Amorphoplanes digitatis: one gene and its partner. The protein of the gene in region 1 interacts with the protein of each later gene in a pairwise test. Links are inferred from orthologs where the notes say so. Each region holds a gene or a part of one and is shown in the gene's direction. Other genes may lie near its edges.

Evidence for each region.
Region 2: the proteins of BJ971_RS28105 (region 1) and BJ971_RS26805 interact in binary tests that used the Escherichia coli proteins (3 or more experiments, as listed by UniProt). The link is inferred for Amorphoplanes digitatis from one-to-one orthologs.

The regions. Positions count from the first base shown.
Region 1 is NZ_JACHNH010000001.1:6,456,991-6,462,148, reverse strand. Bases 1,036-3,890 are described here. They hold BJ971_RS28105 ((2,3-dihydroxybenzoyl)adenylate synthase), read left to right. Parts: upstream 1,036-1,550; coding sequence 1,551-3,230; downstream 3,231-3,890. Other genes in these bases: BJ971_RS28100 (cupin domain-containing protein), read left to right, coding at 3,273-3,890; BJ971_RS28110 (acetate--CoA ligase family protein), read left to right, coding at 1,036-1,549. Also shown: more of BJ971_RS28110, read left to right, coding at 1-1,035; more of BJ971_RS28100, read left to right, coding at 3,891-4,391; BJ971_RS28095 (fumarylacetoacetate hydrolase family protein), read left to right, coding at 4,391-5,158. UniProt on the Escherichia coli protein: Involved in the biosynthesis of the siderophore enterobactin (enterochelin), which is a macrocyclic trimeric lactone of N-(2,3-dihydroxybenzoyl)-serine.
Region 2 is NZ_JACHNH010000001.1:6,094,270-6,099,382, forward strand. Bases 753-3,562 are described here. They hold BJ971_RS26805 (isochorismatase family protein), read left to right. Parts: upstream 753-1,740; coding sequence 1,741-2,385; downstream 2,386-3,562. Other genes in these bases: BJ971_RS26795 (arylamine N-acetyltransferase family protein), read left to right, coding at 753-861; BJ971_RS26800 (2,3-dihydro-2,3-dihydroxybenzoate dehydrogenase), read left to right, coding at 887-1,672; BJ971_RS26810 (anthranilate synthase family protein), read left to right, coding at 2,382-3,562. In the rest of the region: more of BJ971_RS26795, read left to right, coding at 1-752; more of BJ971_RS26810, read left to right, coding at 3,563-4,298; BJ971_RS26815 (3-hydroxybenzoate 6-monooxygenase), read left to right, coding at 4,316-5,113. UniProt on the Escherichia coli protein: Involved in the biosynthesis of the siderophore enterobactin (enterochelin), which is a macrocyclic trimeric lactone of N-(2,3-dihydroxybenzoyl)-serine.

The DNA.
Region 1 (5,158 bases):
ACTGGCCTTCATGCTCGCCGAAGCCGGGATCGGCGTATCGCTCGCGGTGGGCCTCGGCAACGCGGTCGACGTCACGGCCGCGGACGTTCTCACCTACCTTCTCGACGACCCGGCCACCCGTGCCGTCGCGCTCCATGTGGAATCCGTCGCCGACGGGCCGGCGCTCGCCTCGGCAGTCGAGGCGCTCTGTGCCCGGGTGCCCGTCGTAGCTCTCGTCGTGGGCAGAAACGACGTCGCCGATTTCGCGCGGTCCCACACGGGCGCTCTCGCGACCTCCTGGCGGGTCACGCGTGCCGCACTGCGCCAGGCGGGCGCCGTCGTGGTGGACGACGAGAGAGCACTGGTCGACGCCGTCACCGCGCTGTCCCTGATCCGGCTCCCCGCCGCCTCGCGGCCGGGCGTGGCCGTGGTGACAGCCCAGGCGGGCCCGGGGCTGCTGCACGCCGACGGGTTGGCCGGAACCGGCGTGCACGTACCGACCCTGGCCGGGGACACCCGCGATCGCCTGAGCGCGCTGCTGCCCGCGCTGACCTATCAGGCGAACCCAGTGGACACCGGCCGGCCGGGGGAGACCTTTCCCGGCGTGCTGGCCGCGGTCGCCGCCGATCCCGCCATCGACGTGGTGAGCGTGTACGCGCTTGCGGAACCGGACTCGCTCGATCTGCCGGCAGCTTTCGCGGCGGCCGGATCCATGGCCGCGCTTGTCGCCACCGGCGGCCCCGCGACCGAGGTGGCCGCGATCCGGGACGCTCTGCTGCCGCTCGGCATCCCCACGCTGAGCAGCCCGGCCGCATTGACCACCGCGGTGACCGCGCTGGTCCATGACGCGCAGGCGCGTGCCCGTGCCGCCGGTCGGCTGCGGCAGCCGAGCACCCCCGCCGAGTCCGATCCGAGAGTGCGCGATGCTCTCGCGCGCACCGAGTTCGACGAGGACGCGGCGAAGGCTCTCCTCGGTATCCTGGGGATCGGCACGCTCGCACGAGCCGCCTGCGACTCCCGGGACGAGGCACATGCCGCTCTGATCGCGCTGGGCGGGCCGGTCGTCGTCAAGCTGCTGGACGCTGCCGTCGTCCACAAGAGCGACATCAGCGGAGTCCACCTCGGCATCCGGGACCCAGCCGAACTCGACCGCGCGCTCGACGCCCTGCACGCCGCCGGCGCCCAGCGATTCCTGGTCGAGAAGCAGGCCGGTCCGGGGATCGATCTGATCGTAGGCGCCACCCGCGACCCGGTGTTCGGCCCGGTCGTCCTTGTCGGCCTCGGCGGGGTGCTGGCGGAGGCCCTGGCCGACGTCGCCACCGCACCGGCGCCGCTCTTCGCCTCCGAAGCCGCCGAATTGCTGGATGAGCTGGTCGGGCGGGCGCTGCTGGACGGCTTCCGGGGCGGCCCGTTCGTGGACCGGGGCGCGGTCGGAAGGATTCTCGCCGTCCTCGGCGATCTGCTCGTGGCCGACGGCCGGCTCGAGTCCGTCGAAATCAATCCGTTGCGCATCACCGCCGACGGCATCCTGGCTCTCGACGCCGTCGTCTCGTTCGAGGAGGTGCCCTGACATGACCGAGTCCACCAACGTCACCGCGATATCCGAGGGCGTTGTCCCCTGGCCGGAGGACGCCGTCCGCGACTACGTCGCGCACGGCTGGTGGCGTGGCCTCTCGCTGGGCGCTGAACTGTGGGCAGCGGCCGATGCGCGCGCCACACACGTCGCGCTCGTCGACGGAGACGTCCGGCTGGACCACGCCGAACTCATCCTGCGCAGCGACGCGCTCGCCGGTCGGCTGGTGGACGAGCTCGGACTCGTGCGCGGCGACCGGATCGTGATGCAGCTGCCGAACTGCTGGCAGTTCGTCGTGCTGACCCTGGCGTGCCTGCGAGCCGGCATCGTCCCCGTGATGGCGCTCCCCGCACATCGGCAGCACGAGCTGCGATACCTCGTGGAGCACAGCGAAGCCCGGGCTATCGCCGTTCCGGACCGCCTCCGCGGCTTCGACCACGAGGCGATGGCCGCGGAGCTCATGAGCGGCTCGGCCACCCTCGAGCATCTCCTGGTGGTCGGCGACAACGTCCGTGCCGGATCCAGCGACCTCACCCGACTCGCCGGCCCACCCGCCGAACCGGCCAAGGCACGGGCCCGCTGGGACAACGACCAACCCGGTTCGCGGGACGTCGCCGTCTTCCTGCTGTCCGGCGGCACGACCGGCCTGCCGAAACTCATCGCACGCACCCACGACGACTACGCCTACAACGCACACGCCAGCGCGGAACTGTGCGGCCTCGGCCGGGACACGGTTTACCTTGTGACTCTGCCCGCGGGACACAACTTTCCCCTGGCCTGCCCCGGCATCCTCGGCACGCTCCTGGCCGGCGGCACCGTGGTGATGCTGCCCTCACCCGAACCGGAGAGGGCGTTCGCCGCGATCGAGGCCGAAGGCGTGACGGCGACGGCGGCGGTCCCCGCCGTCGCGCAACGGTGGCTACTGCACGCCGCCGACCACGGCGCGACGCAGCTGCGCAGCCTGAACCTTCTGCAGGTCGGTGGTGCACGGCTCGCCGACGAGGTGGCCCGCCAGGTGCGCCCGGTACTCGGCTGCCGCCTGCAGCAGGTCTTCGGGATGGCCGAGGGCCTGCTCAACTACACCCGGCTCGACGACCCCGACGGCGTCGTGTGCCGCACCCAGGGCCGTCCGTTGAGCCCTGGCGACGAGGTGCGAATAGTCGACGAGTTCGACAGGGACGTGGCCGACGGCACCCTCGGGTCGCTCTTGACCCGGGGTCCCTACACCCCACGTGGCTACTACCGCGCGGCCGAGCAGAACGCGCGGGCCTTCACCGAGGACGGCTGGTACCGATCCGGCGACATCGTCCGCCGGCTGCCCGACGGGAATCTCGTCGTCGAGGGCCGTGACAAGGACATGATCAACCGAGGTGGCGAAAAGATCAGCGCCGAGGAGGTCGAGAACCTCGTCTACCGACTGCCGCAGGTGGCTCAGGTGGCTGCCGTCGCGATGCCGGATCCCGAGCTGGGCGAGCGGGTGTGCCTCTACGCGGTCCTCAAACCGGGCACCGCGCTGACCCTGGATGAGATTCGCGCGACCATGACCGCCGAAGGCGTGGCGCGCTACAAGATGCCGGACCGCCTGGAGGTGGTCGACGAGATCGCCGCCACGAAGGTCGGCAAGGTCGACAAGAAGGCGCTACGGGCAGACGTCGCGGCCCGGCTCCGCAACCCATGATCCCGCTAGATCAATCACACGACCAGACCCGAGGAGGGCAGCATGACCACGCTCGACCAGACCTCTGGGGGCGCCGCTGCCAGCGGCTTCGACACCCCCGAGCATCAGGCGAAGCTCGCCGCGCTGTACCGCGACTTCGACGCCGCCGGCATGACACCGCTGTGGCGGACCCGCGAGGGACTGATGCCGTTCGCACCGGAACCCAGGGCGGTGCCGCACCTGTGGCGGTGGGCGGACCTGTACCCGCTGGCCGCCCGCAGCGCCGAGCTCGTGCCGGTCGGACGTGGTGGCGAGCGTCGCGCCATCGGTCTCGGCAATCCCGGCCTCCCCGGTGACCCGTATGCCACCCCCACGCTCTGGGCGGCGATCCAGTACCTGGGGCCGCGGGAGAACGCGCCCGAGCATCGGCACACCCAGACGGCGTTCCGATTCGTGCTCGAAGGCGAGGGCGTGTGGACGGTCGTCGACGGTGACCCGGTCGCGATGCGGCGCGGCGACCTCCTGCTGACGCCCGGGTGGCGGTTCCACGGCCACCAGAATGTCTCCGACGTCCCGATGACGTGGCTGGACGGACTCGACATCCCCTTCGTCGCCACCACCGACCAGGGATTCTTCGAGTTCGGACCGGATGTCGTCCGCGACACCACGACGCCGGCCCGCAGTCGCGGCGAACGTCTCTGGGGCGGTCCCGGTCTCACCCCCGTCTCGGCCGTCGGAGCACAACCGTCGTCCCCGCTGATGGCGTACCGGTGGGCGCACACGGACGCGGCTCTGACCGCCCAGCTGGAGCTGGAGGACGAAGGGCATCCCGGCGTCGTCGAAGCGGGACATGCGGCTGTCCGGTTCACCAACCCCACGACCGGAGGGGACGCGCTCACCACGATGCGCACCGAGATGCACCGGCTGCGGGCCGGTGCGGTGAGCAGGCCCGGCCGGACCACCGCGTCGTCCGTCTGGCAGGTGTTCGAGGGTACGGGCACGGTGGTCCTCAACGGCGCCGAGCATTCGCTGACGCACGGCGATGTCGTCGCGATCCCGTCCTGGACGGACGTGTCCCTTCGTACGCACACCGGCCTGGATCTGTTCGCCGTCTCGGACGCGCCGATCCTGGAGCGACTGTCCCTGCTCCGCACACACCCGGCCGAGCAGGTGGAGAGCTGATGAGACTCGCGACGATCCGCACCCCCCAGGGCACCCGCGCGATCCGCATCGACGGCGCGACCGCCGTCGAGACCGGGCACACCGACGTCGGCGCCCTGCTCGCCGACGACGACTGGCCGGCCGTTGCCGCCGCAGCGTCCGGACCGGAGCACGGCTTGGCGGAGCGGGAGTACGCCCCGGTTGTGCTGTCTCCCGGCAAGGTGCTCTGCGTGGGACTGAACTACCGCAATCACATTCTGGAGATGGGTCGCGACCTGCCGGAGTACCCGACGCTGTTCACGAAGTTCGCAGATGCGCTGATCGGCGCCGGCGATGAGATCCTGTTACCGCCCGAGTCAGCGGCGGTGGACTGGGAGGCCGAACTCGCGATCGTGATCGGCCATCCCGTCCGGCGGGCGGACGAGGAGGCAGCGATCCGGGCGATCGTCGGCTTCACCGTGCTCAACGATGTGACCATGCGCGACTGGCAGTATCGGACCACGGAATGGACACAGGGCAAGACGTTCGAGGCGACCACGCCGCTCGGCCCGGTCCTTGTCACCCCGGACGAGCTACCGGGCGGCGTCCGGCCGGCCCTGCCGCTGTCCGCCTCGGTCGACGGCGAGATGGTGCAGAAGGCGGACACCTCCGACCTCGTCTTCGATCCGGTGGCGCTGGTTCGGTACATCTCCACGATCATCACGCTGCGGCCCGGCGACGTCATAGCCACCGGAACCCCCGGCGGTGTCGGACATGCCCGCAAGCCGCCTCGCTATCTGACCGACGGA
Region 2 (5,113 bases), 360 kb from region 1 along the record:
GACTTTGATCTCGACGGCTATCTCCGGCGCATCGGTTGGCGCGGGGCATATGCCGCCGACAGTGCCACGTTGCGGGCGGTGCATCGCGCACACGCCCTGAGCATTCCCTTTGAGAACATGGACGTCTTTCTCTTTCACAGTGTCCCGCCCCTGGCGCTGTCCGCCTTGGAGGAGAAGGTTCTGCGCGGTCGCCGCGGCGGCTCCTGCTACGAGCACAACACCCTGCTCGCCGCGGCGTTGCGGAGCATCGGCTTTCGGGTCACCTACCTGACCGGCCGGGTACTGGCCCTCGCGCTCGGCCAGAGCAGGCTGCCCCGTACCCACATGCTGTTGCTGGTGCACGTGCCCGGTGAGCAGGTTCCGTACCTCGCCGACGTCGGCTTCGGACTGCCGACCGCGCTGCTGCAAGCGGTTCCGCTGCTGGACGGTGTCGAGTCGGTGCAGGACGGCCGGCGTTTCCGTCTGTACCGCACGCCGCGCACCGGGCTCGCCGACGCGTGGGTGTTGCAGACCCTGAGGCCCAGCGCCTGGGTCGAACAGTACGAGTTCACCCTGGAACCGTTCGAGGAGATCGACATCTCCGTCATCAACTGGCACGTCGCGACCAATCCCGTCTCGCCGGCGCGGCAGGACCTGTATGTAGGCATCGCCCGGCCCGACGGACATCTCGGCCTCGCCGGCCGGAAGCTGTTCAAGTTCAACGCGGACGGAACGCGCGAGCAGCGCGTACTCGGCAGCCAGGAGGAGCTCGCCCGGGTTCTGGCGGATGAATTCGCCATCGATGTCCCGGACGGCGCACGGTGGCCGGCCTGGCCGGCGGAACCGGTGCCCGCGGGTGCCGGCCGAGGTTGCACGCCATAACACCACATACGACGGGGGACCACATATGACCATATTGGAATTCGCGGGGAAGGCCGCCCTGGTGACCGGCGCCGCGGGTGGTATCGGCGCTTCGGTGACCCGGACCCTCGCCACTCGGGGCGCTTCGGTCGCGGCGATGGACAAGGACGAGGAAGCGCTCCGGCTGACCGTCAAACGCCAGGCGGAGGACGGGCTTCCCGTCTACGCCTTCGCGGCGGACGTCTCATCGGGCGCCGAGGTCGATGCGGCGGTCGCCGCGGCCGAACGGACCGTCGGCCCCATCGAGCTGCTGGTGAACGCGGCGGGCATTCTGCGTACCGGTGAGGGGATCTCGCTGTCGGACGGCGACTGGACCGACACCTTCGCCACCAACGTCAACGGCGTCTTCTTCGTATCCCGTGCCGTGGTGGCCAAGATGGTGCGACGCCGTTCGGGAACGGTGGTGACCATCATCTCCAACGCCGCCGGAACACCACGTACCGGCATGTCCGCCTACGCCGCGTCCAAGGCCGCGGCCGCGATGTTCACCAAGTCACTCGGGCTGGAGGTCTCCGGTCACGGCATCCGGTGCAATGTGATCGCTCCGGGCTCGACCGACACGCCGATGCTCAGCCAGTTGTGGAGCGCGGACCAGGGTCCGGAGACTTCCATCGAGGGGACGCCCTCGGAGTACCGCGTCGGCATCCCGCTGCGGAAGATAGCGACCCCCGAGGACATCGCCGAGGCGACGGCCTTCCTGCTGTCGGACCGGGCCGGGCACATCACGCTACAGACCCTCACGGTGGACGGCGGCGCGTCGCTCGGCGTCTGAGCCCGGATCAGGTGAGAGGAAGTAAGGAAGAGGCAGTGGCAGGCCTACCCATTATCGAGTCGTATCCCATGCCGGGCGCCGATGAGCTCCCCGAGCAGATCGCGACGTGGCAACCCGACCCCGCACGGGCGGTCTTGTTGATCCACGACATGCAGAAGTACTTCCTCCGGCCCTTTCCACAGGGCGGCTCGCCGCTCACCGAAATGACCAGCAACATCATCCGGCTGCGGCGGGCGTGCACGCGCACGGGTACGCCCGTGGCGTACACGATGCAGCCCGGCGGCATGACTCCGCGACAACGCGGACTGCTCGTGGACTTCTGGGGGCCGGGGATGACCATCGACGCGGCGCACCGCGAGGTCACCGACGGCCTCACCCCGGAGCCGGACGATTGGATCTTCACCAAGTGGCGCTACAGCGCCTTCCACAAGACCGACCTGCTGGAGCGGATGCGGCGGGCCGGGCGCGATCAACTTCTCGTCTGCGGCGTGTACGCACACGTGGGAGTCCTCATGACGGCCTGCGAGGCCTTCACCAACGACATCCAGGCCTTCCTGGCGGCCGACGCGGTCGCCGACTTCAGGCCGGAGCACCACCGGATGGCGCTGGAGTACGCCGCCGGACGGTGCGCCGTGGTAGCCACCACCGACCGGCTGCTCACCGGCCTGGAAGCGGACAGCGCGGTCGCGGCCGGCATCGGGAGGCACACATGACCGGGCACGAGCTTCTGCGCCGGGTCCTGGCGGGAGAGCACCCGGCGTACGCGCTGCTTCATCGGCCGGAGTCGGAGGCGGCCGGCCGCCTGGAGATGCTGGTGGGCGATCTGGCTCAGGTGAACACCCTCGACGACCTGCCGATACCGGAATCGCCGGAGGCGGGCGGCACGCCCGGCCGCGGGCACGAGGTGCTGGCGCTCATTCCCTACCGGCAGATCCGGGAACGCGGCTACCGCGCCCCCGACGACGGCACCCCGCTGCTCGCGATGACGGTACGCGCGCAGGCCTCACTCCCGCTGGCGGAGGCGCTGTGCCGGATCGAGGACGTACCCGTCACCCTGCACGGCGCACGATTCGAGCCCGATGACGCCGGCTACGCCGAGATCGTGCGGAAGGTCATCGGCGACGAGATCGGCCGGGGAGAGGGGTCGAACTTCGTCATCAAGCGCTCGTTCCTCGCCGACATCGGCCACTGCACTCCCGGCGCGGTCCTGGCCTTCTTCCGCCGGCTGGTGGAGCAGGAACAGGGCTCGTACTGGACGTTCCTCGTCCACACGCCGGATCGGACATTCGTCGGCGCGACCCCCGAGCGCCACATCAGCCTCGCCGACGGGGTCGCGGTGATGAACCCCATCAGCGGCACCTACCGGTACCCGGCGTCGGGCGCGAGCCTGGTGTCGCTGCTGGACTTCCTCGCCGACCGCAAGGAGACCGACGAGCTGTACATGGTGCTGGACGAGGAGCTGAAGATGATGGCCCGGATCTGCGACGGGGTGCGGGCGGTCGGGCCCGGCCTGAAGGAGATGGCGCGGCTCGCGCACACCGAATATCACATCGAGGGCCGCACCAGGCGCGACGTACGGGAGATCCTGCGCGAGACCCTGTTCGCCCCGACGGTGACCGGCAGTCCCCTGGAGAGCGCCTGCCGGGTCATCGACCGCTACGAGCCGCAGGGCCGGGGATATTACGGCGGAGTGGCCGCCCTCATCGGCCGGGACTCGACGGGTGGCCGGCGGCTGGACTCCTCGATCCTGATCCGCACCGCCGACATCAGCTCCGCCGGCCACCTGCGGATCGGGGTCGGCGCGACCCTGGTCCGTCACTCCGATCCGCAGGCGGAAGTCGCCGAGACCCGCGCGAAGGCCGAGGGACTGCTGGCCGCGCTCGGATCGGGGCGCCGGTTCGCCGAGAACCCCGAGGTGCGCCGCGCGCTGGCGCGGCGCAACGAGAACCTCGCCGCGCACTGGCTGCACCCGACGTCGGCGGGCCCGGCCGTACGCCCGCTCGCACCGGAACTGGCCGGCCGCAGCGTCCTCGTCGTGGACGCCGAGGACACCTTCACGGCGATGCTCGACCAGTTGCTGCGCTCGCTGGGCCTGACCGTGCAGGTACGCCGCTTCGACCAGATCTACACGTTCGCGGAGCACGATCTGGTCATCATGGGGCCGGGGCCGGGCGACCCGCAGCACATCGGCCATCCCAAGATCGCCCGGCTGCGCGACGACGTACGGGAACTGCTCAGCACGAGCAAGCCCTTCCTCGCGGTCTGCCTGAGCCATCAGGTCCTCGGTTCGCTGCTGGGGCTCGAGCTCGTCCGGTGCCAGGTCCCCAACCAGGGCACCCAACGGGAGATCGACCTCTTCGGCCGGCGCATCCGGGCCGGCTTCTACAACACCTTCGCCCTGCGCTGCCCGCCGGTGACCACGGAGCTGTACACCGCGTTCGGCGAAGTCGAGGTCAGCCGGGACGCGGCGACCGGCGAGGTCCACGCGCTGCGCGGGCCGCTCTTCGGCTCCATGCAGTTCCACGCCGAGTCCGTGCTGACCGAGGACGGCCTGTGCGTCATCCGCGACGCGCTGGTCCGGCTGACCGCCGGTGTGCGCCCGGTTCCGTCCCTGCTCGGCACATGAGCGCTGGAGGGTCCTCGATGTCGACAGTACTGATCGCCGGCGGCGGCATAGGTGGGCTCGCCGCCGCGCTGAGCCTGACCCGCCACGGTCACCGCGCGGTCGTCCTGGAGCGCCGCGACGCCTTCGGCGAGCTCGGCGCGGGCATCCAGATCGGACCCAACGGATTCGACGCCCTCGACCGGCTCGGCGTCGGCGGCGCCGTACGGGCCAGGGCGGTCTACATCGACGAGCTGCGGTTCATGGACGGCGCCACCGGCGAACGCGTGCAGAGCCTGCGCCTGACGGGGAGCTACCGTGAGCGCTTCGGCAACCCGTACGCCGTCGTACGCCGGGCGGACCTGTACGCGCCGCTGCTGGCGGCGTGCCGGGCATCGCACTCCATCGAGCTGCGCGCCGGCAGCGGCGTCATCTCCTTCGAGCAGGATCCGGCCTCCGTCACCGCCGTTCTGCATTCCGGGCAGCGCCTGCGGGGCGCGGCGCTGATCGGCGCGGACGGGATCCGTTCGGCGGTTCGCCGGCAACTCGTCGGCGACGGTGATCCGCGGGTGTCGGGGCACACCATCTACCGGTCGGTGATCGGGATGGACCGGGTACCCGAACATCTGCGGTGGAACCACGTGACCCTGTGGGCCGGGCCCATGTGGCACTTCGTGCACTACCCGATCGACGAGGGCGCCAGCCTCAACCTCGCCGCCACCCGCGACGACGCGGCAGGCGAGGCCGTCGCCGATCGCCCCGCCGGCCGCGACGAGGTCCTCGGCGCGTTCGACGGGCTGGCACCCATCGCGCGGGAACTGCTCGAGCTGGGTGCGAAC